Psychrobacter arcticus 273-4: one gene and its partners. Each later gene encodes a partner of the first gene's protein in a complex. Links are inferred from orthologs where the notes say so. Each region holds a gene or a part of one and is shown in the gene's direction. Other genes may lie near its edges.

Evidence for each region.
Region 2: the proteins of PSYC_RS01330 (region 1) and pnp are in contact, whole or in part, in a cryo-EM structure (PDB 9QH0), measured with the Escherichia coli proteins. The link is inferred for Psychrobacter arcticus 273-4 from one-to-one orthologs.
Region 3: the proteins of PSYC_RS01330 (region 1) and eno are in contact, whole or in part, in a solved structure (PDB 2FYM), measured with the Escherichia coli proteins. The link is inferred for Psychrobacter arcticus 273-4 from one-to-one orthologs.

The regions. Positions count from the first base shown.
Region 1 is NC_007204.1:303,663-315,478, reverse strand. What follows is about bases 3,555-8,367. They hold PSYC_RS01330 (Rne/Rng family ribonuclease), read left to right. Parts: upstream 3,555-3,949; coding sequence 3,950-8,167; downstream 8,168-8,367. Outside these bases: yihA (ribosome biogenesis GTP-binding protein YihA/YsxC), read left to right, coding at 1-782; PSYC_RS01340 (HAD family hydrolase), read right to left, coding at 872-1,579; PSYC_RS01335 (RluA family pseudouridine synthase), read right to left, coding at 1,720-2,736; PSYC_RS01325 (DUF808 domain-containing protein), read right to left, coding at 8,412-9,335; PSYC_RS01320 (DsbC family protein), read left to right, coding at 9,747-10,604; PSYC_RS01315 (homoserine dehydrogenase), read left to right, coding at 10,818-11,816. UniProt on the Escherichia coli protein: Endoribonuclease that plays a central role in RNA processing and decay. Required for the maturation of 5S and 16S rRNAs and the majority of tRNAs. Also involved in the degradation of most mRNAs.
Region 2 is NC_007204.1:80,988-90,961, forward strand. What follows is about bases 2,500-5,470. They hold pnp (polyribonucleotide nucleotidyltransferase), read left to right. Parts: upstream 2,500-2,919; coding sequence 2,920-5,022; downstream 5,023-5,470. In the rest of the region: PSYC_RS00370 (ribosome-binding factor A), read left to right, coding at 1-4; tRNA pseudouridine(55) synthase TruB, read left to right, coding at 21-1,163; PSYC_RS00380 (hypothetical protein), read left to right, coding at 1,505-1,690; rpsO (30S ribosomal protein S15), read left to right, coding at 2,028-2,294; PSYC_RS00395 (hypothetical protein), read right to left, coding at 5,474-6,079; PSYC_RS00400 (YheV family putative metal-binding protein), read right to left, coding at 6,231-6,485; PSYC_RS00405 (M3 family metallopeptidase), read right to left, coding at 6,486-8,711; PSYC_RS00410 (hypothetical protein), read left to right, coding at 9,336-9,974. UniProt on the Escherichia coli protein: Involved in mRNA degradation. Catalyzes the phosphorolysis of single-stranded polyribonucleotides processively in the 3'- to 5'-direction. Also involved, along with RNase II, in tRNA processing.
Region 3 is NC_007204.1:2,014,781-2,024,715, reverse strand. Bases 870-3,801 are described here. They hold eno (phosphopyruvate hydratase), read left to right. Parts: upstream 870-1,643; coding sequence 1,644-2,960; downstream 2,961-3,801. Other genes in these bases: PSYC_RS08480 (IspD/TarI family cytidylyltransferase), read left to right, coding at 3,473-3,801; PSYC_RS08485 (FtsB family cell division protein), read left to right, coding at 3,052-3,360; PSYC_RS08495 (heavy metal translocating P-type ATPase), read left to right, coding at 870-1,323. Also shown: more of PSYC_RS08495, read left to right, coding at 1-869; more of PSYC_RS08480, read left to right, coding at 3,802-4,318; rnt (ribonuclease T), read right to left, coding at 4,959-5,609; pyrC (dihydroorotase), read right to left, coding at 5,845-6,921; PSYC_RS08460 (argininosuccinate synthase), read left to right, coding at 7,271-8,509; PSYC_RS08455 (hypothetical protein), read right to left, coding at 8,649-9,911. UniProt on the Escherichia coli protein: Catalyzes the reversible conversion of 2-phosphoglycerate (2-PG) into phosphoenolpyruvate (PEP). It is essential for the degradation of carbohydrates via glycolysis.

The DNA.
Region 1 (11,816 bases):
GTACCCCGTTCAATGATGTCGCCGCGCAACATGCGGATTTTAATACCAAAGCCCGTCAACGCATTCAGCAAACTGAATTTATGATGTCAGCGCCGACCTTTCGCCTTTGTCCTGCAGATATAGGGTTAGAAGTGGCATTTGCTGGTCGCTCAAACGCTGGCAAGTCTTCTGCCATCAATGCGCTTACCAACCAGCGCCAATTGGCACGCTCATCTAAAACGCCTGGTCGTACGCAGATGATTAACTTTTTTAATGTTGGTGATGCCGATAGGCGTTTGGTGGATTTGCCAGGTTATGGCTATGCAGCCGTGCCGCTTGAGATGAAAAAAGAATGGCAGGTTGAGCTAGAAGAGTATTTGGTGTCACGCTCAAGCCTTGCAGGTCTGGTGCTGATGACTGATATCCGTCATCCATTGAAATTTTTTGATGAGCAAATGCTACGTTGGGCAAAAGATGGTGAGCTGCCAGTTCATATCTTATTAACCAAAGCAGATAAGCTGAAATATGGTGCCTCTAAAAATGCTCTACTTAATACCCGTAAAAGACTGAAGCAACTGGGTTTGAACTGTAGTATTCAGCTATTTTCAGCATTAAGAAAAGAAGGTCTTGATGAATTAGCAGGCGTTATGGGCAACTGGTATGAGTATCAGCTCGAAGCAAACAAAATTATTGAATCTTCTTTCGCATTACTAGAAGGCTCTGAGCTAGAAGACGCAATCGAAAAGGATGCGGTCCAAAAAGACAAAAACCTAAAAGATAGTGCTCAAAAAGAAAGTAAATAGCTCTCATAGTCTTCAATAAAAAAGGGCTTATCGTTATTATCGATAAGCCCTTTTTTATTATCACTTTTTATCACTTAAAAGGATTTTATTTAAGCACATAATAGCTCAGCCAATGCTTGTGGCGTGTCGACCTGATAAGTGGGCTGCTGTGCGGCAAGTTCGTCGCTGCTAGCGGTACCATAATTAACTGCAATACTGGTCATGCCCAGACTGTTTGCCATCTGAATATCATAAATGCTATCACCGATAAATACGGCATCAGAGACTTGCTGCTCGGTACATTGCAAAATATCCGTCAGCATTTGAGGGTCAGGTTTGGAGCCTGCTTCATCAGCACAGCGCGTCATAACAAAATAATGATGGCTATCAGAGGCATCCAAGACACGATCTAAACCCTTACGTTTTTTGCCTGTGGCGACCGCAAGCCTACGATTTTGCTGCTGCAAGGTTTGTAGCATATTTTCTATCGGCGCAAAAAACGGTGTACGCTGGCTGTTAGCAATATAATAATCCGCATAACTTTGCTGAATGAGCAGCTTTTGCTCAGCGCTCGCCTGCGGATATAAAAGCTCAATACCCTTCATTAAACTTAACCCGATAATATCTTTTACCGCTTTATCGGTCGTTGTAAAACCATGTGCCTTGCCAGCTATATGCATAGACTCAACAATCAAGCCAATAGAGTCCATCAAGGTGCCATCCCAATCAAATATGATTAATGTTTTATCTGCTAAATGGTGTTGGTCAGCTAATTGGCAGGTCTTAGCAGGGACTTTCGTTGTAGCGAGTTGGCTCATAAATAGACCTTCACAAATAATGATAATCAATGGCAGATAACAAAACGTCACGGCGACTTATTATTCATAAGCCAGCGTGACGTTTGTGATTGATGCTTAATCTAGACGGCATCTAATATAAAGCTTGTTTAAGCAGCCGCTTATTTAGGCAGCTGACTCTTAATCTCTTCTGGCATCCAATCGAGCATCTCGTCTGGTAAAGGCGCAGTGATGGTATCATAACCTGGAATATCTAAGCGCCACGCATGTAAGCACAGACGATGAACGCCAGATTTGTCATGCACATGGTATTTGTTATCCCCTAAAATAGCATGACCAATATGTGCCAAATGCACACGGATTTGATGGGTACGTCCAGTGAGCGGCTTGGCCTCAATCAAACTGACTGGCTGCTCAGCAATCGTGAAACGACCATGAACGACGATATCAGTCTGACTCTCTTTGGTTTGCGGATCTTGGGCATCTACTTTAACGCGGCGCTCACCGCTTGCAAGCGTGTAACGCAGTAATGGCGCATCGATACGTTGCTCGTTAAGCGCAGGCTGACCTTTTGCAATACATAAATAATGCTTTTGAATGGTTTTGTCGACCAGATGCTGCTGCAATACTTTAAGCGCAGAGCGTTTTTTAGAGATCATCAAAAGCCCTGAAGTGTCTTTATCGATACGGTGCACAAGCTCTAGATACTTCTTGCCTGTGACTTCACGCATGGCTTCAATAACGCCAAAATCAAGACCACTACCGCCATGAACCGCAATACCTGATGGTTTATTGAGCACTATCAAGCCTTCATCTTCGTAGACCACACGTGCCAATAAGCTTTTGGCAAATTCGGTGCTGATGATAGGTTTTTCGCGAGTGGCAAGTACCACTGGTGCAATACGTACCACGTCTTCACGCTGCACTCTGTCATGAGCTTTGCAGCGCTTATTATTGACTCGTATCTCATCTGAGCGAATCATTTTATAGATATGCGGTTTTGGCAAACCTTTTAGGCGATTAAGCAAAAAGTTATCCAAGCGCTGGTCATGCTGATGACGCGTGACTTCAAGGTAATTGACCTTGCCGAAGTTGCTAATCTCATCGTCAGCACTTTGTGGACGCGTTTTGCTATTAAAGATAGCTGGCGCTTCGTGGATAGGTTCGTCTTTTGTCATTTTTGAGTTCGTCATTTTTAGTTAGGTATTTACACAAAGATTTGCTATAGTTTAGCATGTTGAGCGCCAATTAAGCAGAGGCTGAAACAATAATTCATTGTTGTTTTTGGTAGCATATCGCGATTTTACTGCTTGCTGATTACTTTTAAGCAAGACTGATTAAGCTAGATATCCTGTGCAAACTCGGTGTTTCATCTAATTTTAAGGGTGTTATGAGCATAGATATGCCTTATAATACCCAACGAATTGTAAGAAGATGACTGATATTTATCAGTACAAAATTATTTTTTAGTAAAAACTATTTATTCTTACAAAGCATTTCTTCCAGAATATTGTGACAATAGATAGCATTGCTTGATGAATGTGGCAAAAGCCCCTTTATTAAGTGATAACCATATACCCTCTACTCACTACCCGCATAATAATGACTTGATGTGATGATTTATCGTCTAACAGTCCTTTAGCCGCGTGCAGTTGAGCAAGTATGGGTCGTTAAGAGCGCAATCGAGAATCAACACTATGTATCTCGATAACTGCCTGAGTATTGGCGGTCAAACAGAGGACGATAAGTAGGATAAATATGAGACACCGTGCCGATAAGCCGGTCATTTATTCTGTTTGCCAAGTACGCCCCGCTGATGACTAACGCAGCAAGAACTCGCTTTAAGACACCCAAGATATTATTAACGTTATATACAAAAGAACGATAAATAAAGAATGACCAATTGCTTGACCTAAATGGATAACCGCTGGACTGTAATTTATACATTGCTATTTTATATAGTCGACAGCGATATGATTGCTAGACCTTGATTGATTAACTGTGACAGCACGATGCTTTTTTGGTATCAGGAATGCTTTTATATATCAGTAACCATGCGCCGCTATTACAAAGTGCGCTGACCATCAACATGGTTCAAAATACTGATAATAAACGTTCACTAACCTGCTGATGCATTAATCGCTATAACAAGCCTGCTTATATTAAAATATAGATATGCAATAGCCTTACACTCTATGCCTTCTATATTGACGTTATTGCCACTGGTTTATAGTAAAGCTTTTGAAAAGCGTTTCTGCGCTTTAGTAACGCCATGCTTTATGTTCTCTCGTTAATTTATATCTGCTCACGCTAATTTTGTTATTAGCAGCGCTTGCCACTTTGCCCTAAAGCCTGTCTCGTTGTTGTTGTGCGTACTCATAGGATACTATTATGAAACGCATTTTAATCAACGCCACTCAAAACGAAGAGATTCGTGTTGCCCTTTGTAACGGCAATCATCTGTACGATTTCGATCTTGAAAACCGTACCCGCGAACAAAAAAAATCCAACATCTATAAAGGTCATGTGACCCGTGTCGAGCCATCGCTTGAAGCGGTATTTGTCGAATATGGCTCACAGCGCCAAGGTTTTTTGCCGATTCGTGAAATTTCTGCCGAATATTTGAGTGGCAATCCACGTGATGAAAACATCAAAAAACTGATCAAAGAAGGTGACGAGCTCATCGTCCAGGTTGAAAAAGAGGAACGCGGCAATAAAGGCGCTGCGCTTTCAACTTATGTGTCATTAGCAGGACGTTATCTGGTATTAATGCCAAATAATCCTCGCGGTGGCGGCATCTCTCGTCAAATCTCAGGTAAACTGCGCGAAGATATGAAGCGCATGCTTGGCAGCTTAGATTTACCAAAAGGCATGAGTGTTATCATTCGTACTGCTGGTATCGGTAAAACGCAGGAAGACTTGCAGCACGATTTAAATCATTTGCTAAACATCTGGCAAGCCATCCAAGAACAAAACCAAAAATACCCATCACCGCGCTTAGTTCATCAAGAAGCAGGCGTTGTTACGCGTGCTGTCCGTGACTATTTACGTGACGATATCGCTGAGATTTGGATTGATAACGAAAACGCTTATATTGAAGCAGCGGGCTTTATCGATGCCGTTATGCCAAAACAGGCTGAAAAACTGCGTAAATATACCGATTATGAGCCGATGTTTTCGCGCTTTAATATCGAAAAGCAGATTGAAACGGCTTATCAGCGCGAAGTGCGTCTACCATCAGGTGGCTCAATCGTTATCGATCAAACTGAAGCCTTGGTATCTATCGATATCAACTCCGCCAAATCAACTAAAGGTTCAGACGTTGCTGAAACCGCTTACCATACCAACCTAGAAGCAGCCGATGAGATTGCCCGTCAATTACGCCTGCGTGATATGGGCGGTTTAATTGTCATTGATTTTATTGATATGAATGACAACAAGCATCAAAAAGAAGTTGAAAAACGTCTGATTGATGCCACCAAATATGACCGTGCCCGCGTGCAATTTGGTGACATTTCTAAGTTTGGTTTGATGGAAATGAGCCGTCAGCGCCTACGTCCATCGCTAGAAGAGTCAACCGGCTATATTTGCCCACGCTGTCATGGCAATGGCATGATTCGTGACCTGCGTTCATTATCGTTATCAATTATGCGTCAGATTGAACAAATTGCGCTAAAAGAGCGTCAAGGTGAAGTACAAGCAGAAGTACCGACTGATATCGCAGCGTTCTTGTTGAATGAGAAACGCGACAGCTTGGTCTACCTTGAACAAGACAGTGGTACGCGTATCACCATTTTACCGCATGCGCATCTAGAATCACCAAACTTCAAACTTCACTTTAACCGTGATGGCTTTGCACCATCAAGCTATGAGCGTATTACCGACACTCAGCTGCAAGAACATAGCGAGCTTGGTTATAACGTTGATTGGCAAACAGCTGAAAAAGAGCGACCTGAGCAGCAGCCAACTCGCCAGCCTCGTCAAGGTTCTGATAACAATAATGGCAGTCAAGCACAGGTGCGTACTAACACGCAGCAAAGTGCGCCTACGCAGCAGCAGCAAAGCACCAGCCATAGCAATGAACATCGCAGTAATAATAACAGCAATGTGACATCAGCGCGTGCGCCACAGACTAAAGAGACTCCAAGCGTTCCAAACCCTCAGAGCTCTCAAAATATTGTAACCTCATCAGCACCAGTAGCGCCTCAACCTACTGCTATTGTTGCTGCTCAGCCGCAAGCCGTCGCTTGGTTGTCTAATTTATTTGCGCAAGCACCGCAAGCTCAAACCACATCAAGTGTCAGTAGCCGTGACGCTGCTGAAGCTATCGAAGCGCTGGTAAATACTGGTGCGCAAAGTCTTGGCTCATTTGGGCAAGTAGATAACACAGCTTTAGTGAATACTGATAACAGCCAAAACGCTTCAGCACCACCGCAATCAACTAACCAGCAAAGTGGTAATGAGCAGAATCGTCAACAAACACGTTCTGCTGAGAATAGTACTGACGATAACAGCGATGCTGAAGAGAGAAGAAGACGTAAGCCTCGTAAATCAAGACCATCTAAGCCGCGCCAAAGAAAAGAGCAGGCAGATGAAACTGAAAATAGCACTGTTAGCAATACGACTAACAGCAGCGCAACTGGCACTGACGACAAAGCTGACAATCAAGATAAGCGTCAGCAGGACAATAGACGTCATAGCGATCGCAATCGCAACAACCGTCAAGACAGCAATCGCAATACCAATGAAAACAACGCTAATATAACCACTGCTAATGCAACCAGTGCCAGCGACAGCAATCGTTCTGACAGCTCTGATAACGTAGCAGAAGAGCAAACTCGCACTAAGCGCAAATCGAACAGCCAACGTGGATCACGTGGCAAGCTTGAGCGCGGTGAAACATTAACAGCAGCTGACTCTAAGCAAAATAGTCAGCAAGCATCTAAAGATGCTAACGGTAGCAAAAACCAATCTAATGCGCGCCGCAACCAAGACCCTAACGAAGTGGTATTACAGGTGAATGAAGCTGCCAGTAAGCTCAAATCACCAGAAGTTGTACACTTGTCATTAGATGATAGTAAGTCTGCAGCACGCCAAGCGACTCACAAGCAAGCAGCAATTGAAAGTCATGCCGCTGCCGAAAAAGAGCGTCCAGAGAATAACACTCAACAGCATGCGGATAAGCAAAAGTCAGGCGATAACAAACCAGCGCAGCAAACTGCTCAAACTGCTCAAACTGCTCAAACTGCTCAAACTGTCGATACTAGCAGCGATGCATCTGATAAAACGCAACAAAGTAGCGTACAAGCTGACACTGCTGAAAAAATCTCTGCACAAGTCAATACTACTCAGGTCGATCAGGTAGAAAAAAGCACTAATCATGACAAAGCTGACCAACCTACTACTTCGAAAGACAATGACAAAGGTAGTAGTCACAAACCTGCTGTAGATAAGCAAGCTACTACAAAAAGCAGCACGGGCAATGAAGCGGAGAGTACTGCACCGATTCAAGAAGTGATAGCGGTACAAGTAGAAAAGGTAGCGCCAACCGAAACCACTCAGGAAGCTAGTGTTGCTGCAAGTACTGCCGAAGAAAACGTTGTCGTGGATTCTAACGAAGTTGCTGCTGAGAATAGTAGCAGTCAGGCAGGGCTTGAGCTTACCCATGATGCTTTATTTGCCAAACGCTACATTACAGCAAATAAGTTTGGTCAAGCGAGTAACGACCCACGCTTAGTACGTCGTCAGCAGGCGCAATCATCAGTTGCTGAAGCGTCTCACGCAAATGAGCAAGATGTGCAAGTTACTGTGAGCGCACCGACTATTCGTGGTACGGTTGGCGAGTTTATCCGTGCAACATTAGCAGAGGCAGAAAATCGCTTAGCGACAGACGGTGTCATCAGCTGCTTTAATGCTGCTATAGCCATGCATCAAGAGCAGGCTAAAGTTAAGGATACCGCTGACAAGCAAGTTGCCACTAAACCAGTTGCTCATAGCGGCTTTGAGTTTAGTAACTACGGCTATCAACCTTTAGCAGCGGATTACCTTGCACGCTTTGAGTCAATGACGCAAGCCGTCAGTCAGTTTGCAGCTGCCCAAGGTAAAACATCAGTAGAACCACGCGCTATCAGCAAACGTGCCAGTAACGATCCACGTGGTCAGCATCCTGACTATAAAGAATCGGCTGTATTGACTGTTGTTGACCCGGCAAATAACGAGCCCGTTCAAACTGGTATTGATATTGATGCGAATAAAGTAGAAGCCGATGCTCTGGCCAATCAAGCTCAAACAGATGCTGTCAGTGATCAAAGTAAGCAGTTATTAGATGCTGAGCAAACACCAGCTGAAGTAGATACAGTGCAAGCTGATGAATCAATAGTAGCACCCTTTTCCAAAGAGGACAGTCAGGCAGCCAAGTCAAAAACGACGATAGCCAGTTATAAGAACATGATCGAAAATGTGGCCGAGCAATTACTACCACAAAAAAGCATGTTCAACTTAACAACGCCTAAAGTACCAAAGGCTCGCGCCCGTAAGCCAAAAGCTGACCATAAAAAGCCGACGCAAGCTGAAAAAGTAGAGTCAGATAACTCAGATAACGAAAGCTAATCGTGAGTCATCCTGTCTAAAAAGCAAAAGCCCCAAAGTTGTCAGCAACTCTGGGGCTTTTTTATGTCTTCTGTCTTATAGTCGGTGAAAAGTAATATCGATACAACAGGTACTGCTGGTGCAAATTTTTCTTGCTTGCTGTGCCTACGCAGACAGAGGCTGCAAAAAATTTACACCAGCAATACGGTAGCGACTTTAAAGTATTTCAACTATATTTAATAGTGTCGATTAATAACCAACACTATTAATGAGCAGCAGACTCATCCTTGTTGCGCATTTTATTAACAACCGTCAAGATTGCAACGATTGCCGCCCCAATGATAAAACCAATCACGCCATTTAACAGCGCAGTAGTAAAGCTTGCAAAGATACCGGTCAAATGGGCAATATCTTCAACGCCATGGTATAAAAAGTTAATACCATGCACTAATATACCACCACCGACTAAGAACATCGCCAAGGTACCAGCGATAGACAGAAACTTCATTAATTTGGGCGCTGCGGACAATAAAACCTTACCAACCTTTTGAATAAATGCACCTTCTTTTTCCATCATATGCAAACCAACATCATCAATTTTGACAATACCGGCGACCAAGCCATAAATCCCGACGGTAATACTAATCGCTAAAATAGACAGCACCAAACTGCGCTCAAGCAAAGTTGCGCTAGCAGTTGCGCCCAGCACAATCACAATGATTTCCGCCGATAAAATAAAATCAGTACGTATGGCCCCTTTGATTTTTTCTTTTTCAAACGCAACCAAATCTACCGTTTCATCGGCATTGGCTTTTCGATGGGCTTCTTGCTCTTCATCATGCGGCAAAACATGCGGCCAAAAGCGATGGATGACTTTTTCAGCACCTTCATAAACCAAAAACAACCCACCACACATTAATAAAAACGTAATTAATGGTGGGTAAATAGCACTGATGAGTATCGCCGCTGGGACTAAAATAAGCTTATTAATAAATGAGCCTTTGGCAACCGCCCAAACTACGGGAAGCTCACGATTTGCTTTGACGCCTGAGACTTGCTCAGCGTTAAGCGCTAAATCATCACCCAACACCCCTGCTGTTTTTTTGGCGGCAATTTTGGTCATGACTGAAACGTCATCCAATATCATACTGATATCATCAAGTAGGGTTAATAAACTGGCACCTGCCATAGTTGCTCCTTAAGCTAACATTGCTTCAATAAGTAATTTTCAAATAACAGATGGCTCTGTCATAAAATATGGTCAGTTATAAAAGACAGTGATAAGCAGTAGCCTACCTAGACATAAAATGATATGAAATAGCACAAATGTATTTTATTTATGTTTTCTTAACGAATAGCTACAAATTGTGTATTTAATAAGACGGTTATATAGCCTTTCGCGGTTATTTATAAAAATATGCTAATATGGGACCGATTATTACTTATCATTTATTATCAATAAATTGTCAAAAACCATTTAAATTTATCACCTCTTATTACTTGAGCTCGTTATCATTTTAGATCAAACTTCCACAAAATATTTATTACCTTTTTGCTACCAAAATCTTGATTCGGCATGACCGCCTAAAGGAAACATCCTATGTTCTTAGCGCCTTTTTCTAAAACCATGCTCAACCGTGATACATTTTCTCGCAGTCATCTCTCTCGTGTAATGAGTGCTGCTTTACTGGTTATCGTTGCGGCTGGTTGCTCTAATAATGCTGCAGATGCGACCAGCAATACAGATCTTGTCAATAGCAGCAAAGCCAAGACCAGTACTGCTGCGCTATCCAAGGACAGCGATGCTAAGGTAGTGAAGTCGTTGCAAGCCAATTTAAAAGCTTCTGGTATTGAAGAGACTATCCTCTCAGCCGTGCCAACCGATATGGATGATATTTATTGGGTCACCGCTGAAGGGCTGCCTGCTTTTTTTACAGATAAGGCGGGCAAGCATATTATTCAAGGTCAAATTATTGCTGTTGGCGCAAAAGCCCCTGTAGATATCAGCGGTACTTTGGTCGCTCGTACGGCTCAAGATGCACTAAAAGCCGTCGATAAAAAAGATATGGTCATCTATCCCGCCAAAGGCGCGACTAAAGCTGTGGTTTACGCCTTTACCGATGCCGATTGTCCTTATTGCGCCAAACTCCATGAAGAGATGGAAGACATCAATGCGCGTGGCATTGAAGTGCGTTATTTGGCATGGCCACGTAGTGAAGGCAGTATTCCAAAGATGGAAGCCATCTGGTGTAGCGAAGACCGCAAGGCGGCAATGGATCAAGCAAAAATGGGCGCCAATATACAAGCCCCTAGCTGTAATAGCCCCGTCCAAGCGCAAATTGATCTAGGCATAGCACTGGGTGTACGTGGTACGCCCGCTATCTTTACTGAATCAGGACAGCAAGTGGGTGGCTATCTACCTGCGGCTCAATTAGCAGAAGCAGTTGGTGCTAACTAAGAATGGTTATATGTTTTGAGTATTTGTGATATCTATGACCTTGGCGACATTGTGTAGACGTCACAACTCCTTATCGGTATGATAGGATAAAGCGTTAGGCAGCTTAGCCGTATAGTTTCTCTATAAGCGCTTATTTATGTTAGTGATTCTTGTCGTTTCAAGACCTTTCATAGCAGCATTTTTTATCCCACTATTTAATCTCTCGAGGATCCTGTGAGCAAATCCATCAAACTAGCGATACTTGGTTTAGGCACCGTCGGAACGGGTGTGGTCAATCTAATCAATGATAATTTAGATGAACTAAAACGTCGTAGCGGACGCGACATTGTGATTACCGAAGTTGGTATTCGTCGTCAGCGTGATGATATCGATCCTAATATTATACAAAACAGCGATTTGATGGCAACCGCTGCCAGTGACAATGTCGATATTGTCATCGAGTTGATTGGCGGTACGACCCTTGCCAAAGACGTTGTTATGCACGCCATCAAAAACGGCAAGCATGTCGTAACGGCCAACAAAGCGCTACTGGCTGAGCATGGCAACGAGATTTTTGCCTTTGCTGAACAGCATAACGTCCATGTCGCCTATGAAGCAGCCGTAGCAGGTGGTATTCCGATTATTAAAGTCATGCGTGAAGGCTTAGCCGCCAATAAAATTGATTGGCTAGCAGGCATTATTAATGGTACGGGCAACTTTATTATGACGGAGATGCGCGATAAAGGTCGCCCATTTGCCGATGTATTGAGCGAGGCGCAAGCACTTGGTTATGCTGAAGCAGATCCTACCTTTGATGTCGAAGGTATCGATGCGGCGCACAAACTGGCGCTACTTGCCTCTATTGCTTTTGGTATTCCACTACAGTTTGATAAAGTCTACTGTGAAGGCATCACCGGTATTACTTTGCAGGATGTCAATTACGCCGAAGAGCTTGGCTATCGCATCAAGCATTTAGGCTTCGCTGTTCGCCGTGCGGGCAATGGCAGCGGTGACGACAGCGCCGGTATTGAGCTGCGTGTACACCCAACGCTGATTCCACAAAACGCCCTGCTTGCCAACGTTAATGGCGTAAAAAATGCCGTATTGGTGAACTCCCATCCTCTCGGTCAGACGTTATATTGTGGTGATGGCGCGGGTGCGGGTGCGACAGCTTCTGCAGTGATGGCAGATGTCATGGATTTAGTGCGTGTTTTAGGATGCAAAGATGCTGAC
Region 2 (9,974 bases), 220 kb from region 1 along the record:
GTAGAAGGGTAAAAGTCATTATGTCTATCGCATCTACGCAAGCGGATAAAAAGTCTAGTAATCACCCTGACAAGATTAAAATTTCGGGTGTTATTTTAGTCGATAAGCCTCAAGGTATGACTTCACAGCAAGTGGTGTCAAAGGTAAAATATTTATTCAAATCGCCTAACCATGACAGCAAAAAAGCAGGTCATACCGGAACACTTGATCCGATGGCAACGGGGTTGTTGCCTATCTGTTTGGGTGAAGCGACTAAGTTCAGTCACTATCAGCTTGATGCGGATAAATCTTATCAAGCGACTATTTTACTTGGTAGTCAAACTGATACCGGTGATGCTGATGGACAAGTCACTGCTGAGGCAACGATTTCAGCGTTTGATGATACAATGTTAGACAAAATTGCCCAGCAGTTTCTAGGTGCCCAGCAGCAAATTCCACCGATGTATTCTGCCTTAAAAAAAGATGGCAAAAAACTCTATGAATATGCTCGTGCTGGTATTGAAGTAGACCGCCCTCCAAGAGATATTATCCTCAAAGCCATTGAGTTGAAAGCAATCGATGAGCAGCAAATACAATTGACAGTCACCTGTTCAAAAGGCACTTATGTGCGTGTGTTGGCAGAAGATATTGCCAAAGCCATAGGTACACTTGGGCATTTGACGGCACTGAGCCGTTTACAAGTGGGTGATTTTAAAATCGATGAGACAATTACGCTTGCAAATTTAGAGGCGTTGGCATTAGAACAACGTCAGACATATCTATTGCCAGTAGATGCCTGCATCGATATTAATGCTGAGCTTACATTATCATCAGAGCAGTGTGAGCGTGTGCAAATGGGTCAACGTTTGAATGTTATCGATCAGTTGACTAATGATTTGCAAAGTTATATTACATCAGCTATCGAACAGCACTTATCTACTAGCAATAAAAACGCTGCTGTTAATCAAAATGTTGAAGATGATAACGATGATAACGATGATAACGATGATAACGATGATAACGATGATAACGATGATAACGATGATAACGATGATAACGCGCAGCAATTGCTACATGAGATACCGGTAGATATTCGTCTTATCGATGAGCATGGAACGTTTATCGGTCTAGGGGCAGTGAGCTTAAATGGTCGATTGCAACCTAAAAAATTGATTCAGTTATAATTTGAGTAGGTGGATTTAGGCATTTTTATAACTCAACAGCTGTAAAACTTACTAAGAATTCACACAAATCACATATCGTCACATTTTATTGCAGGTTTCACCTATAGTGAAACCTGCTTTTTTTGTATCTTGATTAAGTCAGCTAGGGAAAGCATGACACGGATGAAAAGCATAATAAGAAAGTTAAATATATAGTCGGTGAAAAGTAATATCGATACAACACGTACTACTGGTGCAAATTTTTCTTGCTTGCTGTGCCTACGCAGACAGAGGCTGCAAAAAATTTACACCAGCAATACGGTAGCGACTTTAAAGTATTTCAACTATAAATAGGAATTAATATGAGCAATTCAGTAAAAGATATGGATGAGCAAGAACAAGAGATTAATCAACTTGTAGAAGATATCAATCCTAGTGCTGACAATTCTCCTGACAGTGTAGCAGAAGCTACCACTGCGCCGTTAGCTGAAGATGAGCTGGGCGGTACGGCTAGTGAAGATGATGTCCAAAAACATAATAAGTTTTAGAATATAAGGTTAGCTGCTATAGTTTCATGTTTATTTGTTGATAGGTAATAACTATTTACTCATCAATAACCATGTATTCATAAAGTCATAACAAAAAACTGCTGTTAGCTCAGCAGTTTTTTGTTATAATTGGCGTCATATTTAAATACGGTTTAGATTATTCTAAACGGTTTTAAATAACAGTTATGACTCATTGAGCTTGTCGTACACTAGGTCAACTCTAGTAATGCAGGGTTGTCCTGAATGACGTACAGGCTATTTTATTGACTATTCTATTGCTCCTTGATGCTTAAATTTTAAGACCATCAAGGCGCTCTTAGCATTGCCGGAGATATTTATGCTAACTAATGCCGATCGCGAACAAATCATCGCTCAATACCAACGTGGCGAAAGTGACACAGGTTCACCAGAAGTTCAAGTAGCCTTGTTAAGTGCTCGCATCAACGATCTACAAAACCATTTTAAAGCACATAAAGCGGATCATCACAGCCGCCGTGGTCTTATCCGTATGGTTAACACCCGTCGCAAACTGCTTGATTACCTAAAAAGTAAAGATCTTGGTCGCTATACCACCCTTATTAGCCAGTTAGGTCTACGTCGTTAATTTGGCGACAGTAGTACGAATGGTTGCTAAAACGAAATATGCCTTAATCAGGCAGTATTTTAGATTTTTTGCGGAGCCATTTGGAACTTGCTTGTTGATATCGATAAAATAGATTTTTCTAAAAACGGTGTGGAATAGTTTCACGCCGTTTTTTTATGCTTATCGGTATGGTGTGAGCTAAAGTACATAAATATAAGCTCATAATTGACTGATTAGTAAGTATTATTAAGAAACAGACAGTGCGGCATTTGATTGGTCAATGACCATAAATCACTGTAAAATAATGCCTTAGTAATTTTTTTGCATTGTTTATGATAGATATATAAATAGATAAACATGCATAACTACAGTATTTAAAAGGCTCCATAGATGGAGCAGTTTTGATGCTATAAAAATTTAAATGATAGTTATAGCAAACCGAATTTTAGCATCAACCAATATGCAGGGCTAAGCGAGCTAGATAAGCCAGTTGCATAAGATAAATATTTGATAATAATAGTTTCGATAGACAAGATTTATAAGTGTAAAGACAGTCTGTTAGAAGCTATATACCAAGAATTTTAATGACAGATATCAGTATTTTTTGTGCTGATATTATTTCGTCAGTCAATATTAGGAAAATTATATGACAATGTTTAATACCATTAAGCGTGAATTTCAATACGGCAACCAGCAAGTTGTCATCGAAACAGGGCGTATTGCTCGCCAAGCAAACTCTATTTTAGTACACATGGGCGGCGTTACTGTGTTGGTAGCAGCGGTTGTAAAGTCTGATGCCAAAGAAGGTCAAAACTTCTTTCCATTGACTGTCAACTACCAAGAAAAAATGTACGCTGCAGGTAAAATTCCAGGTGCTTATGGCAAGCGTGAAGGTCGTGCAAGCGAGTCTGAAACCTTAACGTCGCGTCTGATTGACCGCCCAATCCGTCCGCTATTCCCTGAAGGCTATGTAAACGAGATTCAAATCACAGCGACGGTTGTATCATCTGATAAAACTCAATCAGCAGATATCGCAGCATTAATCGGTGCTTCAGCGGCGCTAGCTATCTCTGATGCCCCATTCAATGGTCCTGTTGCTGCCGCCCGTGTTGGTTTTATCAATGGTGAGTACGTACTGAACCCTACTCTTGAAGAGCTTAAAGAAAGTGATCTTGATTTGGTCGTGGCTGGTACAAAGTCTGCCGTATTGATGGTTGAATCTGAAGCTGCAGAGTTATCAGAAGATCAAATGCTAGGCGCAGTATTATACGGTCATCAGCAGCAGCAAATCGTTATCGATAACATTGCCTCAATGGCAGCAGAAATTGGTACTGCTAAGCAGCAATATACCGCTCCTGTACGTGATCAAGCGTTAGAGACTGGTATGAAAGAGCAGTTTGGTGCGCAAGTATCTGATGCTTATACGATTACTGATAAGCAAGCTCGCTACAGCAAGCTTAACGAAATTAAAGACGCCGCTATTGTAGCCCTTGCTGGCGATGCTGAATCAGAAAGCTATAGTGATACAGTATCTGAGTTAAAAGAGATTTATAACGATCTAAAATATCGTACCGTTCGTGACAATATTTTGTCTGGTAAGCCACGTATTGATGGTCGTGATTTAGAGACCGTTCGTGCTCTTGATGTACAGGTTGGTGTACTACCATTTACTCATGGTTCAGCACTGTTTACACGTGGTGAAACCCAAGCCTTGGTAACGACTACCCTTGGTAATACTCGTGACGTCAATATGATTGACTCGCTAGCGGGTACGATTCGTGACCATTTCATGTTGCATTACAACTTTCCGCATTTCTCAGTAGGCGAAACGGGTCGTGAAGGTATTCCTAAACGTCGCGAAATTGGTCATGGTCGTCTAGCACGCCGTGGTGTACAAGCGATGCTGCCTGATAGCGACCGCTTCCCGTATGTCATCCGTGTGGTATCTGAGATCACTGAATCAAACGGTTCATCATCAATGGCTTCTGTTTGCGGCGCGAGCTTGGCATTGATGGACGCTGGTGTACCAATTAAAGCACCAGTTGCTGGTATCGCCATGGGTCTGGTCAAAGAAGGCGAGCGTTTCGCGGTATTGTCTGACATCTTAGGTGATGAAGATCATCTTGGCGATATGGATTTTAAAGTTGCTGGTTCTAAAGATGGTATTACTGCCCTGCAGATGGATATTAAAATTGAAGGTATTACACCAGATATCATGGAGCAAGCGTTAAAACAAGCCCATGCTGGTCGTATTCATATCCTAGACGCGATGAACAAAGTATTGCCTGAGAGCCGTACTGAAATCAATGCTCATGCGCCTAATTATGCAGTAATTGAGATCAATCCAGACAAAATCCGTGACGTTATCGGTAAAGGTGGCGCGACGATTCGTCAGCTAACTGAAGAAACTGGTGCGGTTATTGATATCGATGATGCGGGTACTATTCGTATCTTTGGTGAAAACAAAGCGGCAACTAAAGCAGCGATTGCTAAAATCGAAGCAATCACGGCAGAAGTTGAAGTGGGTAAAACCTATGAAGGTACGGTCGCTCGTATCGTCGACTTCGGTGCTTTTGTTAACGTATTACCAAATACTGATGGCCTCGTCCATATCTCACAAATCGCTGATGAGCGCGTAGAAAACGTTTCTGACTATCTAAAAGAAGGTCAAATCGTGAAAGTACTGGTACAAGACGTTGATAATCGTGGTCGTATCAAGTTGACTATGAAAGGTATTGAGCAAAGCTAATGCTTGATATTTGATAGCGTTAACATTTAGAAAACCGCTTTGGGTGGCTTATTATCATTATAAGTGCCTAAGGCGGTTTTTTTATGGGCGTAAAGAATAACTGACTTTAAAGTATTTCAACTATACCATCACGGCAAGCACGATAGTAACGTTGGTAATTATCAGGATATAGGGTTTTCGCTCGAGTAAGAATAGGATCTAAAAGGAGAGCAGCGCTATTAACAGGCACTATTAGCAGCTGAGCACTGCTATTTAGAATATAGTTGAAATACTTTAAAGTCGCTACCGTATTGCTGGTGTAAATTTTTTGCAGCCTCTGTCTGCGTAGGCACAGCAAGCAAGAAAAATTTGCACCAGCAGTACCTGTTGTATCGATATTACTTTTCACCGACTATAGAGGTATGAGTGAATGGCAAAGATGCCATCATCAACCTCTTTATAAAAGCATACGTTAGTTAGCGTTGGTTTTAGCCGCAGTATCAGCCTCTAATTGGGCAATTTGTTGCTCAAGTAGTGCGATTTCTTGAGCCTTAAGTTCAGTCAACTGTTTGGTCATGGCAATCTGTTCAGCAGCGAGCTTTTCTTGTCCGGCTAAGCGCTTACGTTCATCTTCTAAGCGATCAATTTCTTCTTTGGCTAAGCTGTTCGTTTTTGGCAATGGCGCTTTTAAGATAGCTTTAGGGTCAGGGATGTTAGCACTTGTCGTAGTTAGGTCAGCTTTATTCTGAGCTAACGTAGTATCATTGGTTTCCAAGTAGCTATTGTCTAAAGCACTATTTTCTAAGCTACCAGTTTCTAGGCTACCAGTGTCTAAGTCACTTGCGGCACTATCTAATAGTAAGGCATCGGTTTGGCTAGCTGGTGTTTCTTCGGTAGTCGTAGGTAATTGTTCGGCATCAGTGGTATTGGTTTGGGGCACCGTGCCTTTCCAAACCAAATAGCCGATCAATAGCACAATCAATAGAATACCAAACCACCATTTTTGACGTGGCTTAGCAGAATGGGTAGATTGTTTCGAAACTTTATTAAATAAAAGACGCATTTTCTTGCTTTTCATATCACAGTCAATTTAGGTTAACAATATCAGTTGCCATACTATAGCAAACTCAAAATAAAATGCCTATCTATTGCTAGATAGGTGAGTGCATACCGTACTATTTACAGTAACTATGAGGTATGACTGTTTGATGGTCAAAATTTAAGTGGTTTTATTTAAATTTGACCGTGCCACTGGTTCCGGTGATCATAGCATCACGAGTGAGTTGGTCTTCAAGATGGTTCTTTGCACTGATAGCATCAGGATCAGGACGATGTTCGGTATGTCCGCACAGCGTACATTCAATATATTCATCAGGTGCAGGGGTGACGATATTTATTTGTACTACCGAATCCATGATCTGACATTTCGGACAGCGAACGCCTGCTAAAAACTGCCGCTTTGGGCGCGTTGATTGATAGCGCATTTATATCACCTTACGAGTTGTTTGGGCATTGGCAGCCGTACTGTTTTTAGTCTGGTTGTTAGTATCAGCAAAACCGCTATGACGTAACAGAGCCTCAATACTGGCACTGCGACCACGGAAGTTCTCAAAATTCACCTTAGCTGGAAAACTACCACCAACGGACAAGATGGTCTCACGGAAGGCTTTACCTGTGATAGGGTTAAAAACACCTTCTTCTTCAAACTTACTAAAGGCATCGGCAGATAACAGCTCTGCCCATTTATATGAGTAATAACCAGCGGCATAACCACCGGCAAAGATGTGACTAAAGCCATTGGCAAAGCGGTTGTAATCAGGCGTCTGCACAATGGCAATATCATCACGTACGCTGTTAAGGGTAGTCAAGATACCTTTATAATCAAGCACTGGTGTCTGCGCATGAATCAACAAGTCAAACAAGGCAAATTCGATTTGACGGAGCGTTTGTAGTCCACTTTGGAAGTTTTTGACTGCCAATAGCGCATCAAGCTTATCTTTAGGCAAGGGCGCGCTCGTTTCGACATGACTGCTAATAAGAGCAATACCTTCCGCATCCCATGCCCAGTTTTCCATAAACTGGCTTGGCAGCTCGACGGCGTCCCATTCTACGCCATTGACGCCAGCAACATCACCAATGGTTACTTGAGTCAACAGATGATGTAAACCGTGACCGAACTCATGGAATAAGGTGACAACTTCATCATGAGTCAATAAGCTTGGCTTACCATCGAGTGCTGGGGTAAAGTTGCCCACCATAAAGCACACTGGTAGCTGCTGATGATCTTGCTTATTATAACTATAACGCGACTGAAAGCCACTCATCCAAGCACCGCCGCGTTTACCACTACGGGCAAATAAATCAAAGTAGAAACCACCAAGCAAATTGTCATCAGCATCGAATAATTGATAAAAACGGACATCATCGTGCCAACGTGATGCTAATGATTTGTCTGTACTATTATTTGCGCTGTCATTACTTTGCTCTTGTACTTTGATACCGTATAAACGCTCAACGATAGCGAATAACCCGCTAATCACTCTTGGTAATGGGAAGTACGAGCGAATTTCTTCTTGTGATAAGCTAAACTCACTTTGTTTTACCTTTTCGGCGATATAAGCACTGTCCCACGGCTGTAAATCTTTAATACCGTAATCTTGCGCGTACTTTTGCAATTGTGCCAAATCTTGCTCAGCAGTTGGCGTTGCTTGCACAGCTAAATCACGCAAAAAGGTTTCCACTTCCGCCACGCTATCTGCCATTTTGGTGGATAGCGATACTTCTGCATAGTTATTAAAACCCAGTAATTTGGCTTTTTGCTCACGTAACTGCAAAATCTGACTCATGATATCGGCGTTATTGAGCGATTCTCCTTTGGCATTGGTATGCTCATCAAACTCAGAGGCGCGGGTGACATAGGCGCGATATAACGTCTCGCGTAGATGGCGATCATCGGCATGGGTCATGATGGCAAGATATACAGGCATATTTAAGCTTGCCACATAATACGGGCTTGGCAATGCATCAACCTCTGTTTGCGTGAGCGAACCATTTGCAAGCTGGTTTGTTTTGTACTGCTCACCTGCATCAGCTACTAATGCCAAGCCACTGTCGGTCAAGCCTGTCAACTGCTCTTGTTTAAGCGGTAAAACATAAGCTTGAGTAGCATCTAAGACATGGTCTGAAAAAGTGGCTGACAACGTAGACAGCTGGCTTTGAATGGTAGCAAATTTGTCTTGTTCTGTTTTAGGTAGTGCGACCCCTGATAACTCAAAGCTGCGTAGCGCAAGCTCAATAGCTCGTGCTCTAGCAGGCTCAAGCGTTGCAAAGAATGCTTTATCATTGATAATCGCTTGATAACGGCTAAATAGCGGCTGATGCTGCCCAACTCGCGTACCATAGGCAGACAGCTTTGGTAGCAGCTCATGATGGACATGACGAATCTCATCGTTACTCATCACGCTATTAAGATGCGACAAAATTCCCCAGCTGCGATCCAGTGCTAGGTTGATATGGTCAAAGTCTTTTATATCGGTTAGCGCTTGCTCAGCGTCTATCGGGGTAGACGCTTCCTTGGTCTCTGTCATCACCGTTAATTCATCTAAAAATGCATTAGCCGCGTCAATGGCGCTAATAACTTGCTGTTGTAAGGTACTTGGCGCAGGATCTGCAAAATCGACAAGATGTAACTCTGAAGAAATAGAAGTCATAAAGGGGTTCGCTATAAATAATGAGTGTTATGAGTAAACTGCTTTAATTTGGCGTAATTATTTAAACCGTCGAATAGCGTTATTGCTCGCATTCTTAATAAATTTGATCAGTATAAAAATGTGTCAAAATCAAGTACCTCGATGTGAGGATAATAGTTATGGTGTATTCGATAATCACTATTGTATAGTTGAAATACTTTACTGTCGCTACCGTATTACTGGTGTAAATTTTTTGCAGCCTCTGTCTGCGTAGGCACAGCAAGCAAGAAAAATTTGCACCAGTAGTACGTGTTGTATCGATATTACTTTTCACCGACTATAGTATGTAAATGATGGGTCTTTATTGGTGAAAATACAAGCTGAGAACTTAAGCTTTATCGCACTGTTAACCAACTTACATTTATTAAGGTTGTTGTGGCAGACTTTGATACCATTTACAAAGCGTCATCATTTGCTTGCAAATTAACCCTATAGATTATGAGGTCAAGTTGATAGGGTTATAGAATAACTGATGTTATTACGAGTATGCCGTCGCCATATAGCAAAAATATAGAATAACTAACAGGCAAGGCATACCAAAAGTAGTACTGGAAATTCATGGTCATAAAACAAGGAGCAGTATTTATGAAAGCAACCCTCAAAAGCTTACGCGAGACAAAGGCGAATCCAGCAGTCAGTATTTTTGTCAAAACGCACCGCGAACACCCTGCCAATGACAAAGACCCTATTGCCCTAAAAAACCAATTAAAAGTCGTCGAAGAACGTCTAACCAATGAGTATGACAAGCGTACAGCGACCACTATCTTAGACAATATCCATGCTAAGACTAAAGAGCATAATCATAATCTTAATCTAGATACGTTAGCTATCTTTGCCAGTACTGACGACGTACAAGTGATTCGTATGCCCATTGATACCACTGAGCGCGTGGTCATCTCACATCGCTTTGCGACCCGTGATTTGGTGCGTGACATGGCAAGTGCTGTGCATTATTATACTTTGGTATTGACTCGTGATAAGGCGCGTTTAATTGAAGTCTCTAATGATCGCGTGATACGAGAATTCGATCTAGACGATACTGCCCAAAACAATATGGAAAATATTCCATTCCCTATCGACAATAATGGACTTCATACGACAAGCGATGGTGGATCAGATCGCTCAGCAAATAATGACAGCAGCGCGTTAAAAGAGTTCTTTAACCAAGTAGATAAGAGTGTTCAAGAACTGTGGGGCGAGCATAAAATGCCACTCGTTGTCGTT
Region 3 (9,935 bases), 1.7 Mb from region 1 along the record:
CGCGTTAATGCCAAGGGTAGCGATACTAAACTTGGTGATATGGTGCAAGCACTGAGCGATGCCCAAGGCTCAAAAGCCAATCTGGCACGCCTTGCTGATAGAGTCACTGCGGTCTTTGTGCCCGTCGTGGTAGTGATTGCACTGGTTACCTTTGGCGTGACGTGGTGGCTGACCGGTATGCTCGATACCGCCTTGATGCATGCGGTATCCGTCTTGGTCATTGCTTGTCCCTGTGCGCTTGGTTTGGCGACGCCCGCGGCAATTATGGCGGGTATGGGCGTTGCAGCGCGTCACGGCGTCTGGTTTAAAGATGCGCAAAGCCTTGAGGCAGCGGGCAATATCGACACTGTGGTGCTTGATAAGACGGGCACCTTAACCATCGGTAAACCGACCATCGTCGATGAAGTCATGGTCGATAAATCAATCATGGTTGATGAGGTATTGCAGATTGCCGCGAGTGTTGAAGCGCATGCCAGTCATCCGCTTGCAACCGCTTTGGTCAATGCAGCGACAGCGCGTGGTTTATCTTTATTTGACGTGTCTGATATTAGCGTGGTAAAAGGCGCAGGTATTCAAGCAACCATAGAAGGGCTTGGGCTGATAAAGGTCGGTACTGCAGAGTTTGCCAATCTTGTATTGCCAGAACTGATGCCAAAAGTATGGCAAATTGCCAGTACCGTTGCCATTAGTATTAACGATGAAGCATTAGGTGCTTTCGCCTTAGCGGATGATCTGAAATCAGATACGCCGCAAGCGATTACTGCACTACAAGATGCGGGTATTAACGTCATTTTGATGAGCGGTGACAAACAATCTGTCGTCGATCATGTGGCCGGACAGCTTGGTATCGAGCAAGCGTACGGCAAGATGAGTCCGCGAGCCAAAGCGAGCCAAATTGCTTTATTGCAAACGGCTGGTCATAAAGTCGCTATGGCAGGAGATGGGGTTAATGATGCACCAGCGATGGCAACTGCCGATGCCAGCTTTGCCATGTTTGAAGGCACGGATGTCGCCCAGCATAGTGCCTCTGCACGCTTGATGGGTGAGTCCCTCATGCATATCGATGCGGCGCAAAAAATTGCGCAGGCAACGGTGCGCAATATCAAACAAAATCTATTTTTTGCCTTTATCTATAATTGCCTTGGTATTCCGCTAGCAGCTTTTGGCTTTTTGAATCCTATGATTGCGGCTGCCGCCATGGCGCTTAGCTCTATTTCGGTATTGATGAATGCACTGCGTTTAACCCGTTTTAAGACCAAGGTTGAGCTGAATAATACGGTATCTGCTTCTAATACGGATAAGAACCGCTCAGTGCAAGGATAAAGGTGAATTGATTGCGGTATAGCATTTGTTTTGGACAGTCGATAATAGCTAATATTGCTATTTATGTGTGATTTTATGCTTGCAAGTTTGGGTAAGATAAAGGAAGTTTGGTAAAATATATGCTATGATGTCAAGCACTATAGTCAGTGATTAGGGTGATAAATAACCCCCTAATTGCGCTGAAAATTAGACGATTGTATCAATATACCAATCTGTTTTGGGCGCAGGTGCTATACGATATTCTACTCTATCTTTTTTGTATTCTAGTTGCCGTTATTTATCTCATAAACTTGGCATGACCAAAGGAATTAACAGACATTATGTACGCTGAAGAAACCAACAACGTCACCGCAATTAAAGACATTCGCGCTCGTGAGATTTTAGACTCGCGTGGTAACCCAACGATTGAAGCTGATGTTATTTTAGCTGATGGTACTATTGGCCGTGCTGCTGCCCCAAGTGGTGCATCAACCGGTTCACGTGAGGCGCTTGAGCTACGTGATGGCGATAAAAGTCGCTATATGGGTAAAGGCGTCAAAAAAGCAGTTGCTAACGTCAACAGCCAAATCCGTAGTGCTTTGATGGACAAAAATGTTACTGCCCAGCAAGCTATTGATGATGCAATGATTGCGTTAGACGGTACAGATAACAAAGACAACTTGGGTGCCAACGCCATATTGGCAGTTTCACTTGCAGTTGCTAAAGCGGCTGCCAAATCACAGAGTCTGCCATTACATCAATATATCGCTGATCTGCGCAACCAGACGTCGCTTACGATGCCTGTACCAATGATGAATATTATTAATGGTGGTGAGCACGCAGACAATACCGTTGATATTCAAGAGTTTATGATTGAGCCAGTTGGTTTCAGTAGCTTCTCAGAAGCGCTGCGTGCTGGTACAGAGATTTTCCATAGCTTAAAATCTGTTCTAAAATCGCAAGGTCTAAATACCGCTGTGGGTGATGAAGGCGGTTTTGCGCCAAACCTGCGTAGCAATGAAGAAGCCATTACGGTTATCATGCAAGCGATTGAGCAAGTCGGCTACACGGCTGGTAAAGACATTCACCTAGCCTTAGATTGCGCTGCTACTGAATTCTATAAAGATGGCAAATACATCTTGGCAGGCGAAGGTAATAAATCCTTTGATAGCCAAGGATTTTCAGACTATTTAGTGGGTCTGGCGCGTCAATATCCTATTATCTCTATCGAAGATGGTCTTGATGAGTCGGATTGGGATGGCTGGAAGTACTTAACTGAACAAATCGGTGATAAAGTCCAACTGGTCGGTGACGATTTGTTTGTGACCAATCCTGCTATCTTGCAAGAAGGGATTGATAAACACATTGCCAATGCGATTTTGATTAAATTTAACCAAATCGGCACCTTGTCAGAAACGCTAGATGCGATTTATCTGGCGAAGAAAAACGGCTACGCAACGATTATCTCTCATCGTTCAGGTGAAACAGAAGACAGCACTATTGCTGATTTAGCGGTTGGTACCGCTGCGGGTCAAATAAAAACTGGCTCATTATGCCGCTCAGATCGCGTTGCAAAGTATAACCAATTGCTTCGTATTGAGCAGCAAGTACGCGCAAGCTATCGTGGTCGAGAAGAGTTTATCGGTCTGCGTGGTTAATCAGCCAAAGTTGTCGCTTATGCTGGGCGGTATATAAATATATCGCTCAGCAAGTTTATATTCTCTCTATATCGTTTGGCGTCATTACATTATGAAATACTTTAGCCAATTTATACTACTTGCTTTAGCCGTTGCCGTGCTGTCAGGACTGCAATATCAGTATTGGCTGGGTGAAAATGGTCGCGTTGAGCACAATAAGCTTCTGACTCAGGTTGAAGAGCAGCAGCGCTTAAATGACAATCAATTTTCAGCAAATAACTTACTGCATATTGATGTCAAGGATCTAAAAACCGGTCTTGAAGCGGTAGAAGAGCATGCCCGTTTGGATTTGGGTTTGATTAAGCTAAATGAGACTTTTGTACAAGTATCAACCGCGCCAACCACTTATAGCCGTTATTGACTTTGACTCACAGTCGGTATTGATGCTAAAGGCATTGCAATGAGCTATTATTGATAATAATAGCTTTTTTATTTTTATATCTCTTAATACCCATCTCTCTTATCATATTTTCATGGAATTAAACCATGAGTACGGCATTATGAATACCACCCCTAATATCCATGCCATGATTGTTGCTGCTGGTCGCGGTAGTCGCTTTGGGGCGTCTATTCCCAAGCAATATACTTTACTGCAAGGTCAGACCTTATTACAGCACAGTGTGGCGCGTCTGGCTGAAAGTGCCTATATTTATCAATGCTTATTGGTCGTGGCTGCAGATGATAGCACTGCCCAGACACTCAGCTTTGCGCTTCCTATCTATTATGCTGTCGGCGGTGCTGAGCGTTGGCAATCGGTTCAGGCAGGGGTAGAGGCAATGATTAATGCAGGTGCAGATGAGGCAGATTTAGTCGTGATTCATGATGCCGCGCGCCCTGCAGTGCCAACTCATGATATTGATGCCGTCATTCAAGCGGCGATGCTAGAGCCTTATGGTGCTATTTTAGCGACACCGGTCGCTGATACCCTAAAGCAGTCTTATATAGCGGCTAATATACTATCAATGCCTGTACATGAGGCTGTATTACCTCATCAGCATACTCAGCCAGAGCTTACTATTAATGAAAGCGATCGCGACGCACTTCATGCTTATGCTCAAAAAACAATTGATCGCAGTCATATGTGGCAGGCACAAACTCCGCAAGTCTTCAGGCTCGGACCATTGCAACAAGTCCTGAACTATGTTGCTGAGCATAATCTTGCTATTACCGATGAAGCCAGTGCTTTTGAGCATTTAGAACTGCCGATTCGATTGGTAATGGGCAGTCGCCAAAACATCAAGCTGACTTATCCTGATGATAGTATATTACTGACAGCCATCCTCATGGCTCAATTCTCCTCTATAGTTGAAATACTTTAAAGTCGCTGCCGTATTGCTGGTGTAAATTTTTTGCAGCCTCTGTCTGCGTAGGCACAGCAAGCAAGAAAAATTTGCACCAGTAGTACGTGTTGTATCGATATTACTTTTCACCGACTATAGCTCATAAGCTTCTTATAACACTCTACTTTCTGTATTTTTTAATGCTTAAATTAACACACCAAGTGCAAGAAGTTACCGGCGATACCGATTCTCAGTAGAAAATGCAGCACATAAAAAAAGCCCACTCATAATATATTATGAGTGGGCTTTTTGGTGGACTACTTATTAGTCTTATCTAATGCTTAGTAGCATATTTGCTAACAAGTGACGCCAAATAGTGGCGTCCCCAGGGGGATTCGAACCCCCGTTACCGCCGTGAAAGGGCGGTGTCCTAGGCCTCTAGACGATGGGGACTAGTACAACGCTTCAGCTGCTTTCACCTTTATGCTGAAGTGGTGCGTATTTTAATGGGGTCTATGCTTGCTGTCAAGCCTTTTCCTACGTCTTTTTAAAATTAAATATCTTTTGTTAAGCGCGCGACGTGGATGCAAGTTATTACGCTTTATAAGGTTAAAGTTAGCAGACCTTACAAATAGCACTGTTATGGGTGGCGAGCAACACAGACTCTGTAATAAAGAATTTATTTGTTATTGTCAGCCGCAGTCTCAGGCTCGCTGTGCATAGCATTAGCGAGCATAGGATAATTATTTAAGATATAACAAAATAGCTCAGCAGTCTTTTGCGTGTCATATAATGCGGAATGAGCGTCATTACCATCAAAATCAAGCCCTGCTGCTTTGCAAGCTCGTGCCAGTACCGTTTGACCAAAGGCAAGCGCTGATAAAGTAACGGTATCAAAGACTGAAAAGTTATGGAAAGGATTGTGGCTTTTATTATTGGTACGTAATACCGCGGCATTCAAAAATGCCAAATCAAAGTGGGCATTATGTCCTATTAATACACATTGACGGCAATCTTCGTTACGGCGCACTTCTTTTAAGCCCTTAAAAATACGACGTAGCGCCGTTTTTTCGTCTTCAGCAATGGCTTTACGTAGCGGATTGTTGGGGTCAATGCCGGTAAAGGCGAGGGCGCTTGGCTCAAGATTTGCCCCTTCAAAAGGTTCGATATGGGCATTCAATGCCTCACCTGGATAAAAGACACCCTGCTCATTCATTAGTACAGGAATACAGGCAATCTCTAACAAGGCATCAGTTTGCGCGTTAAAGCCTGCCGTTTCGACATCGACCACCACCGGTAGGAATTTTCGAAAGCGCTCTTTTAGTTTCATTGATGCTAGCGTTTCTGTGGTCGTGGCTAAATCAACTTTGGGTAAAGCAACATCATTTTGAATGGTCATATCGGGTTAAATCGCTTTTATCAGTCAGGCTATTATTTTGAATAAAAAAACAAACATCCTATGATCCTTATACCCCTTTTTAAAGGAAAGGTGGCATTACTATCATAGGATAAAATAAAGGTAGCTCTATTCTATAAAAAATAAAGAGAGCGTCAATTAGGATGGATTAAAGTGATTTTTTAATCGACCAAGGTAAGGTCTCACCTGCCATGAGTGGTGTTAGAGAGCTGCCATCAAAGTAAGGGTAAGATGCCGGGATTTGCATCGGCGTATTGATAATCGTAATAGTGCTCTCGTTAACGGGCAAACCGTAGAATTGGGCACCAAAACGGCTAGTAAACCCTTCTAATCTATCAATTTTACCAACGCTATCAAACGCTGTGGCATATAACGGTAGCGCTGTAGCAGCGCTATAGCAGCCCGCACAGCCACAAGCGGCTTCTTTTTTATCGGTTGCATGGGGGGCGGAGTCTGTGCCCAAAAAGAATTTTGGGTTGCCGCTGGTGGCGACATCTAATAATACTTTTTGATGGCTTTCACGCTTTAAGATAGGCAAGCAGTAAAAGTGGGGCTTGATACCACCGAGCAGCAGGTGATTGCGGTTAAACATCAAATGTTGCGGCGTAATAGTGGCAGCGATTTGATTGCCCTGTGACAAGACAAAATCAGCGGCATCACTGGTGGTGATATGCTCCATCACAATTTTCATAGTTGGGAACTTTGCGATGATTTGTACCATCACCTCATCCAAAAAGCGCTTTTCACGATCGAAAATATCGACGTGGTCGTGAGTGACTTCGCCATGCAGTAATAGAGGAAGGTTATATTTTTCAAGCGCTTCAAATACATCAACGCAGGCATTGATATCAGTGACGCCATCAGCAGAGTTGGTGGTGGCGCCAGCAGGATACAGCTTGACCGCTTGCACGATGCCAGATTGTGCTGCCAACTCGATATCTTGTGCAGTGGTATGATCGGTAAGATACAAGGTCATACGCGGATCAAATGCTGCTTTACGCTCAGCGCTCACATTACTGGCTTCTAGATGCTGCATGATACGCGCACGGTAAGCGCGAGCATCTTCAACGTTTTTGACCGGCGGCACAAGGTTTGGCATACAGATAACCCGATTAAAGCTCTCTGCCGCATGAGGGACTGTGGTTGCTAGCGCCTTGTCATCACGCAAATGCATGTGCCAATCATCGGGCTGCAGGATAGTCAATTCTCTAATTGAATCAGTCATAATATCATCGCGCTCTATATCGTCATATCTGGGAGTAAAAGGGAGTCTTACTGTGCTGCTATCATAACAGATTTGCTTACTTGACTAAATATGTGGCTGGATATCTATAGGTAATATCTCTAGATAAATTGTATGCAGTTTATCTATAAAGGTATGACGCTATGTTCATTATATTATTGGCGAGAGTATTATTGCTTCAGTGGCGGCTAAATCTGGGCAAAAACCTCATACCTGATGGCAGTGCCACTTTTGCCAATTGTAAATATGATGTACACTGAGTGAGCAATCTATCTTTCTCGTGATATAGTCGATTTACCTATCATTAAATTCCTCATACTAGGAGTGTTTCATGGCTCAGCTTGATCCAAAAACTATTAATAAAATCGTGTTGGCATATTCAGGGGGTCTTGATACCTCAATCATCGCTCGATGGCTACAAGAAACCTATGATGCAGAAGTGATTACTTTTACCGCTGACATCGGTCAAGGTGAAGAAGTTGAGCCTGCACGTGCCAAAGCTGAAGCCATGGGTATCAAACATATCCATATCGAAGACTTGCGTGAAGAGTTTGCTCGTGACTACGTATTCCCAATGTTCCGTGCCAACGCCATCTATGAAGGCGAGTATTTGCTTGGCACTTCTATCGCCCGTCCACTAATCGCTAAGCGTTTGGTTGAAATTGCCAAAGAACACAACGCTGATGCCATCAGCCATGGCGCGACCGGTAAAGGTAATGACCAAGTGCGGTTTGAGCTTGGTGCTGTTGCACTGTCTCCTGATGTCGTGACTATCGCGCCTTGGCGTGAGTGGGATTTATCGAGCCGTGAAAGCTTGATGGAATATGCTAAAGAGCATAATATCTCCATCGACTATGCTGGTAATAAGAAAAAATCTCCGTATTCAATGGACGCCAACTTACTACACATCTCATATGAAGGTGGCATCTTAGAAGATCCGTATGCTGAAGCAGAAGATGATATGTGGCGCTGGTCAGTTAGCCCAGAACAAGCACCTGACGTGCCGCAATATCTGGAGTTAGAGTATGCAAAAGGTGATATCGTTGCGATTGATGGTGAAGCGCTTAAGCCTTATGAAGTAATGATTAAGCTCAATGAAATTGGCGGTAAGCATGGTATCGGACGTTTAGATATCGTTGAAAACCGTTACGTTGGCATGAAGTCACGCGGCTGCTATGAAACACCAGCTGGCACCATTATGCTAAAAGCGCATCGCGGCATTGAGTCATTGACACTTGACCGTGAAGCGGCACATCTAAAAGATGAGCTGATGCCACGTTATGCTAAGACTATCTACAACGGCTATTGGTTCAGCCCTGAGCGTATGATGCTACAGGCGTTGATTGATAAGTCACAAGAGTATGTTAATGGTACGGTACGTGTCAAATTATACAAAGGTGCGGTAAGCGTCGTTGGTCGTAAGTCAGATGACTCATTATTTGATGAAAAAATCGCGACTTTTGAAGATGATGCGGGCGCCTATGATCAAAAAGATGCAGAAGGTTTCATTCGTCTAAATGGTCTACGTTTGGCAATTGAAGCCAGCCGTGGTCGCGATTTATCAAAATAAGTATTTTTGACTAACGGCTATTTTTTAAAATAATCGTTTTGTTAAACGACTGATAAAAACAGAGGTGCTATATAAATAGCGCCTCTGTTTTTTTATTGCTGATAGATTTCTACGATACTATTTTAAGGATTACTCTCTTTTACTCAGCTTTTAATTTTGCATCGTTATTAGGCATATTTTCGTCTACCATGACGATAGCCACATCTTGCTGCTGCCGTTCTTCTAATACTTCCTCTGTAGCAAGTATGACACCGTTAGATTTTTGCGTTTGATATTTGATGGTTGCCAATACCCCAAGTCCACCAATCACGAGAATAATAAGCAGAATGACGGGATTTTTCCACAGGGGGACTGATGCCTCGTATTCAATTGGCTTTTCGCTAATAGTGGCAGGCGTATTATCATTATTGCCACTATTACTACCGATTAATCCCAAACTGACTAAAGGCGGCTTTGGCGGATTGGTAGGTTCAGAGGTAATGCGTAGTCGATTGCGCTGCAAATATATTTCTGATATTTTAGCCAGTTGTAATAGCCAGCGTTGATGTGGCAAGCCAATAGCCGTCATCGGTGCAAACATCAATAAATCATTGTGCTTACCTTGTTGGATATTTTCAGCTGAGCGTCCAATGGCTTTTAAGTAGTTACCTGTTGCCAGCTGCACGTCTTGTACGGGTTTAAGTTGTTCGGGTGTGAATGCTGTCAGCTCATACCAATAAGTATCAAAAGCTGGCGGGGGATCTGTCAATTGCTCAGCGCTTAATAGATGACGTTCAGTGCTGCTGATTGATTCTATTTCTACCGTCTCTTCTGCTGATAATGTGGTTTGCTTTTCATCGCTATCGTCTGCTGGTTCGTTAAGAGCTGACTGTGGGGCAGGGCTTGCAAAACGATCTTTGGACAAAAACTGTGGCTGTAAGGCGAACCATTTATTCACCTCATCATGATCAAGTTGGCTATACTCAACTAAAATAGCAAGCTCACGTAGCACAATGACGCATAGGGTAGTAAGCAAGATTTGTACTTGTGGCGCTGTAGCGTCAATCTTTGCCGCAATATACTCACTGGCTTTACTCACACCTGCATTATCATGGAATATCGCATCGGCGGCATCATGACGATGGTATAGCGTTGCATTAAGGGTGGCGAAGTTCATTGAGTTGTACTGGCGTAGTTCTTTGACCGCGCTACGTCCAAATAGCTTTTTGCTTAGAACTTGTCCTTGATGGCGCTGCTGATAAGCGAGAAGGGCGCTGATAATTGCTTGCAAACTGGCATCCATTGCCAATCGTGCTTGCGGCAACGACAGCGTTGCTGCATCTGCTAATAATGACACCAATGGCTTGGTATCCTGATATAGAAAATCATACATCGACACCCGTGTCGGTGAAATAGTCGTCATAATCTGCTAGCATCAAAAAGTGTG